One region of the Massilia sp. TSP1-1-2 genome, then DNA from elsewhere that is predicted to be linked to it. Evidence: predicted binding sites of a transcription regulator. Region 1 holds the regulator's gene; each other region holds the start of a gene.

Evidence for each region. Region 1 encodes HrcA, which represses chaperone genes, less so after heat shock. Its sites were predicted from a motif close to TTAGCACTCNNNNNNNNNGAGTGCTAA; they were not measured.
Region 2: groES (co-chaperone GroES) is a predicted target of HrcA. The motif match lies at 1,069-1,095, and genes of this name have one in related genera.
Region 3: rpoH (RNA polymerase sigma factor RpoH) is a predicted target of HrcA. The motif match lies at 1,318-1,344, and genes of this name have one in related genera.

The regions. Positions count from the first base shown of each region.
Region 1 covers NZ_JAFCTU010000010.1:29,025-31,291, forward strand. The annotation lists gene ACP7BV_RS10630 (outer membrane protein assembly factor BamE) at 1-17, opposite strand, end outside; gene fur (ferric iron uptake transcriptional regulator) at 108-536, shown strand; gene hrcA (heat-inducible transcriptional repressor HrcA) at 575-1,588, opposite strand; gene ACP7BV_RS10645 (HAD family hydrolase) at 1,726-2,267, opposite strand, start outside.
Region 2 covers NZ_JAFCTU010000007.1:111,224-113,490, forward strand. The annotation lists gene ACP7BV_RS08345 (EVE domain-containing protein) at 1-43, opposite strand, end outside; RNA gene ssrS (6S RNA) at 102-282, opposite strand; gene ACP7BV_RS08355 (cell division protein ZapA) at 328-639, opposite strand; gene ACP7BV_RS08360 (hypothetical protein) at 636-887, opposite strand; gene groES (co-chaperone GroES) at 1,173-1,463, shown strand; gene groL (chaperonin GroEL) at 1,506-2,267, shown strand, end outside.
Region 3 covers NZ_JAFCTU010000011.1:147,345-149,611, reverse strand. The annotation lists gene ACP7BV_RS12035 (ACP phosphodiesterase) at 1-182, opposite strand, end outside; gene rpoH (RNA polymerase sigma factor RpoH) at 296-1,195, opposite strand; gene ftsX (permease-like cell division protein FtsX) at 1,841-2,267, opposite strand, start outside.

The DNA.
Region 1 (2,267 bases):
ACAGTATCGACACGCATAGGTAACCTCAAAACGTTAAACGGAAGGTTGGGCACCTCCGCCAGAAACGCTATATGATAAAGCACTCCGCCAATCTACGAGTAACAAACATGAGTAACAACCCCAGCGACCTGAAAGCCAGCGGCCTCAAAGCGACTTTGCCGCGTCTGAAAATCCTCGAAATTTTCCAGAACAGCGAGGTGCGCCACCTCACGGCCGAGGACGTCTACAAAATGCTGCTGACCGAGAATATGGACGTCGGCCTGGCCACCGTGTACCGCGTGCTGACCCAGTTCGAGCAAGCGGGCTTACTTAACCGCAACCATTTTGAGACGGGCAAGGCAATTTTCGAGCTCAACGCCGGCTCGCACCACGATCACCTGGTGTGTCTCGATTGCGGGCGCGTGGAAGAGTTTTACGATGAAGAAATCGAATCGCGCCAGCACAAGGTGGCCGTCGAGCGCGGCTTTAAAATTGCCGAGCATGCGCTGGCCATTTACGGCAATTGCGTCAAGGAAGAGTGCCCCCACCGCAATTAAGGGCGCGACTGCGCCAGGCCCCTTTGGGCTGTTGCGCTCTACAAGCTCAAGGCATTCGACAACAGCTTGGCCGTAATATCCACAATCGGAATGACCCGCTCGTAGGCCATGCGGGTGGGTCCGATCACGCCCAGCGTTCCCACGATCTTGCCATTGACTTCGTACGGGGCCGTCACCACGCTCATTTCGTCCATCGGCACCAGGTTCGACTCGCCGCCGATGAAAATCTGGACCCCGGTCGCCTTGCTCGACACGTCGAGCAATTGCATCAAGCCCGTCTTTTGCTCGAACATGTCGAACATCTGGCGCAGCGACGTCATGTTCGACGACAGGTCCGACACGCTGAGCAGATTGCGCTCACCCGAGATGACCATGTCGTCCGACTGGTCTTCCATCGCTTCGCTGCCGGCCTCGACCGCAGCCTGCATCAGCCGGCCCATGTCGTCGCGCAACTGGCGCAGTTCGCCCTTCAGGCGCAGGCGCACGTCGTCAAATGACAGGCCGCCGTAATTCTGGTTGATGTAATTGGCCGACACGATCAGCTGGCTGGGCGTGTAGTCGGACTCGGTGAGCAGCAGCCGGTTTTGCACGTCGCCGCGCGGGTCGACAATGACGAGCAAGATGCGCTTTTCGGACAAGCGCAAAAACTCGATCTGCTGGAACACCGACTCGCGCCGGGGACTGAGCACCACGCCGGCGAACTGCGACAGCGACGAGAGCATTTGCGCCGCGTTGGCGATCAGCTTTTGCGGCTGCTGCGACGGCAAGCGCATGCGCGACTGCACCGCGTGCTCGTCGATGTGCTGCACCGTGAGCAGCGTGTCGACAAAGATGCGGTAGCCGCGCGGCGTGGGCACCCGCCCGGCCGACGTATGCGGGCTGGCGACATAGCCCATTTCTTCCAGGTCGGCCATGATGTTGCGAATGGTCGCCGGCGACAGATCGAGCCCGGAAATCTTGGACAGCGCGCGCGAGCCGACCGGCTGGCCGTCGGCGATATAGCGTTCCACCAGTGCCTTGAGCAGCGTTTGAGCCCGGATATCGAGGGACATGATGTTCTAACTAGTGCGCGCGTAGTGTCATGGACATATTATGCACGTTCGCCGCAGCGACGGGGACAAGTTCGCACTCAGCCACGCACTGAGCCACGCACTCATCCACGCACTCATTCACGCACTTATTCACGCAGTTATTCATATTCCCGCTGCAGCCAGTCGAGCAACTCGTCAAAGTTGCCGCAAATGGCGTCCGGCGCGACGCCGTGCGCCAAGTGACCCGTGCTGCCGGTCCGGTTCAGCCAGACCGCGCGCAGGCCGGCCCGCTGCGCAGCCTGGACGTCAAGCAATACGTCATCGCCCACGTACAGCGCCTCGGCCGGCGCCACGCCCAACTGGGCGCAGGCGGCGTGAAAAATGGCGGCGTCAGGCTTGGCGCAGCCGAGCTGGTGGGCCGCGACCGATACCTGGAAGTGGTGCGCCAGCCCGATCGCCTGCAAGTCGGCGTTGCCGTTGGAAATGGAGCCGATCAGCGTGCGGCCCTTCAGGCGCAGCAGGCCCGGCATCACATCGTCATACGGAATGACGGCATTGCGCGCGGCAAAAAAATGCACCATGGCGTGCTCGACCAGGTCCAAATCCTCGCCTGCCTCCTCGAACGCCGAGATCAGGCCGGCGCGGCGCAGCGCTCCCAGGTCGAGGTGGAATTCGGGTTTGCTCGCGAGCAGCGCCAGCC
Region 2 (2,267 bases), on a different contig from region 1:
TGCTCACTTCATCGGGTTCGGATTTCATCAGCCAGTAACGCATGTCGTTTGCCCATAAAAAAAGCGGTTGCGCCGAAAGGCGTGCAACCGCTTTTACAGAATAAGACCCCGCATGTGCCGTTCTTGCCGGCATCCTGAACCTAATGGTTCAAGGCGGTCACAGTTAGTTCAATTTCGGGTTCGTCAAACAAGTGACGCTCACTCCCATCAAACAAAATTCCGCAACCTGTGCACATAAATGGTTCAAGGAATATATGGCAATCGCGAACACCGCAGGGTGAGACGGAGTTTACTCCGATGTGTCGCCATGTCAAACGAAAACAGGTTTTAAAACAAATTTTCCTGCGGCGTCAGGGCGTCGTCCAGTGCGGTATGCATGGCACCGATTTTTTCCTTGACTTCCAATATCGACAAGTCCGACAGCGGTCCTTGTCCCGCTTTCGAGGATAAGAATTCAGCCGTCACGCTCAGCGCGGCCATCACGGCGATGCGGTCGTTGCCCTTGACCTTGCCGGAGTCGCGCAGCGCGCACATTTTGCCGTCAAGGTAGCTGACCGCTTCCTTGAGCGTGCGTTCCTCGCCCTCCTTGCAGGCCAGTCGGTAGGGATTACCCATGAGGGTGACATCGAGTTGGATCATTGGGCTGCCTCGTCATGGATGGTCGCTTCGGCGGGAAGGTTGTCTTCATCGCCGGCCTCGGCGGGAATGCTGGCCAGCAAGGCCTCAACCCGGCGCTGGGCTTCGGACAGGCGTTCCATGAAGGCTACGTTCTCAGCAGCAAGTAAAGCATTGGCTTGGCGCAGAGTGGCATTCTCGCGGCGTAGGGACAGCGTCAACGCGGCAAGGCGGTCGATTTTGTCGGACAGGTCATTGAATTCAGAAATCATCCCAATACTATAGAGCCGTCAACGATTTTTAGTCAACCGATTCAGTACGTTAGCGTCGATTATTGAAGCAGAGCATGATTGCAAAACGGGCGACAAGGAAAGGAAAAGTTTGCGCGAGATCAAGCAGTTTATTGAAATAAAAAGGATGATGCCTTGAAAATACGCGGTACCGTCCCTATAATTAGCACTCGTTAGCAGAGAGTGCTAACAATGATTTCCAGGCCCTGCACGCCGTGTACTGGCCAAGAATAGCAAGTCAAACCATTGAACATTAAGGAGTTTTGCATGAACCTTCGCCCATTGCACGATCGCGTTATCGTCAAGCGTCTCGACCAGGAAACCAAAACTGCATCCGGCCTGATCATTCCTGACGCAGCCGCAGAAAAACCGGACCAGGGCGAGATCCTCGCCATCGGCAACGGTAAAGTCCAGGACGATGGCAAAGTTCGCCCGCTGGAAGTCAAAGTCGGCGACCGCGTGCTGTTCGGCAAATACTCCGGCCAAACCGTCAAAGTTGACGGCGACGAACTGCTGGTGATGCGCGAAGAAGACATCATGGCCGTCCTGGTCAAGTAATCACCTCATATTCTCGCAACACCAATTTTCGGAGAAAAAAACATGGCAGCTAAAGATGTAGTATTCGGCGACGCAGCGCGCGCCAAGATGGTTGAAGGCGTCAACATTCTCGCCAATGCAGTGAAAGTCACCCTGGGTCCTAAAGGACGCAACGTGGTCATCGAGCGCTCGTTCGGCGCGCCAACCATCACCAAGGACGGTGTATCGGTTGCGAAAGAAATCGAACTCAAAGACAAGCTCATGAACATGGGCGCGCAAATGGTCAAGGAAGTTGCTTCCCGCACCAGCGACAACGCCGGCGACGGCACCACCACCGCGACCGTGCTGGCCCAGGCCATCGTGCGCGAAGGCATGAAGTTCGTGGCCGCCGGCATGAACCCAATGGACTTGAAGCGCGGCATCGACAAGGCAGTTGCTGCCACCGTCGAAGAGCTGGCAAAAATCGCCAAGCCATGCACGACGACCAAAGAAATCGCCCAGGTTGGCGCCATTTCGGCCAACTCCGACTACTCGATCGGCGAGCGGATCGCGGAAGCGATGGAAAAAGTCGGCAAGGAAGGCGTCATCACCGTTGAAGACGGCAAGTCCCTGAACGACGAGCTCGACATCGTAGAAGGCATGCAGTTCGACCGCGGCTACCTGTCGCCGTACTTCATCAACAACCCAGAGAAGCAAGTCTCGATCCAGGACAACCCATTCGTCCTGCTGTGCGACAAAAAAATCTCGAACATCCGTGACCTGCTGCCAATCCTGGAACAAGTCGCCAAAGCCGGCCGTCCACTGCTGATCATCGCAGAAGACATC
Region 3 (2,267 bases), on a different contig from region 1:
GCGTCAAGGACGATGGGATGGCTGTCGGTAAAGGAGTCGACTTTGCGGTGGGTGACAATTTCCGCCTCGATCTCGGCGCTGAAGCGCTCACCGCCATGCGGCTTGACGAAGTCGCCGAGCAGGGCGCCGAGCATGGCGTCGTCGCTGTGCCGGGCGAGGTAGATGTGGGCGAGGTAGTTCATGCGCCATCATACGCGCCCCGGCTCGCGCTGCTTGCCCGGCCCCGAAATGACGGACGCATGAAAAAAATGCCGCTCGGCGCAGGCTGAACGGCATTCGATCGTGCCAGAGGCGTTTAGATGAATGCGGCGAGCGCACCCTTCATTTTCTTGAGCGCTGCCGCTTCGATCTGGCGGATGCGCTCGGCCGAGACGCCGAATTCTTCGGCCAGCGTATGCAGCGTGGCGCCCGAGCCGTCGTCGTTGGCCAGCCAGCGCGCTTCGACAATGCGGCGCGAACGGGGATCGAGTTTGCCCAGCGCCGTTTCCAGCCCCTCGGACTGCAGGCGCGTAACCTGCTCGGCCTCGAGCACTTTGGTCGGCTCCGACAGGTCGGACGACAGGTAGGCGATGGGCGAGAACTTGTCGTCTTCGTCGTCGGTCGGCGCTTCGAGCGCGATGTCGCGGCCCGACAGGCGCGTTTCCATCTCGATCACTTCTTCGCGCTTGACGTCGAGCAGCTTGGCAAGCGCATCGATCTGGGTCGGCGACATCGCGTCCAGACCCTGCTTGTTGCTGCGCAGGTTGAAGAACAGCTTGCGCTGCGCCTTGGTCGTGGCGACCTTGACCAGGCGCCAGTTCTTCAGGATGTACTCGTGCATCTCGGCCTTGATCCAGTGCATCGCGTACGACACCAGCCGCACGCCCTGGTCCGGGTCGAAGCGCTTGACCGCTTTCATCAGGCCGATGTTGCCTTCCTGGATCAGGTCGGCATGCGGCAAGCCATAGCCGAGGTAGCCACGGGCGATCGACACCACCAGGCGCAGGTGCGACAGCACAAGCTCTTGCGCTGCAGCCAAGTCGTTGCTTTCCTGCAGGCGCGTAGCCAGCGAGATTTCTTCGGCGTGGGTGAGCATCGGCAGGCGGTTCACTGCCGAAATGTAGGCGTCGATATTGCCAAGGTTGCCAGTAAAGCCGAGTCCCAGATTGCGATTGGCGCTCGGGATCAATGCGGATTGTGCGGACAACGTAGTCATGTGTTTCCTCTAGAGTAGCTTGCTGCATAAGGTGGCGCCACAGGCAGGAGACACCCCGGCGCGACAGTTGGTACCTGATGCTGGCGGCGGAATATTGTTGCCCCGCCATACACTTGCGTATATTAGCACTCTCCCGCGCAGAGTGCCAATTGGCCCGTTATATGGGTCTGATAGGTAATGGAAGTATTGCAACACGTCACTAATCCGGGCAAATCTCACTCTAGTGCAGCGCACAAGACGATTATTGATATTTCGCAAGACTGTTGCGCGAACGGGGGAATCGAAAGAATACGCTTTGATGGGGCGACTAACTGTTCGTTCCCGCACGTAGGGGGCTGTCGGAAAGTGGCGATGGTGCAGCAGCACTACATCCTCCGCGCACCGCCCCGTTCGCGAGGACGATGTTATTCAGGTTTCTGGTTGCCAAATGTCGCGTTGACGTAGGGCGCAAAAGCGCAGGCCTCGGCGGGCCCCTTTTGCGCCATGCATGCGTTAACGGGACGCGGACATGGCGGAATGTGCTACGCTTTTCCGCCCTACTTGCCGCAACTCATCAACGTCGTTTTGCGCGCCACTGCGCTGACCGTAGGGCGCAAAAGCGCAGACCTCGGCGGCCCCCTTTTCCGCCACGGCGCTGCCGCCGGCCTAATTCAGGCGCGCAAGGTGGCGTTGCACCGACAGCATCGCCCCAACCAGCCCCAAACCTGCGCTGATGGCCAGCAAGCCCGCCATCGCCAGCGGATGCAGCGGATACAGCTGAAACTGCGACGCATACAAGCGCGCAAATTCCCCAATCGACGTATTCAAGGGCTGAATCGCCAGCGCCACGGCCCCCAGCGCCACGCCACCGGCGCATAGACCCAGCAAAATGCCCGTGTAATAAAACGGACGGTGGATGAAATTATCGGTCGCGCCCAGCAGTTTGCTTACGGTAATTTCCCCGCGCTGCGTGAGCACCTGCAGGCGGATGGTATTGAACACCACCGCTACCACCACCATCCCCAGCGTCACCGCCAGCAACAACAGTACGGTGCGCAGCACGCCCATCAGCGCGGCCAGGCGTTTGACCCAT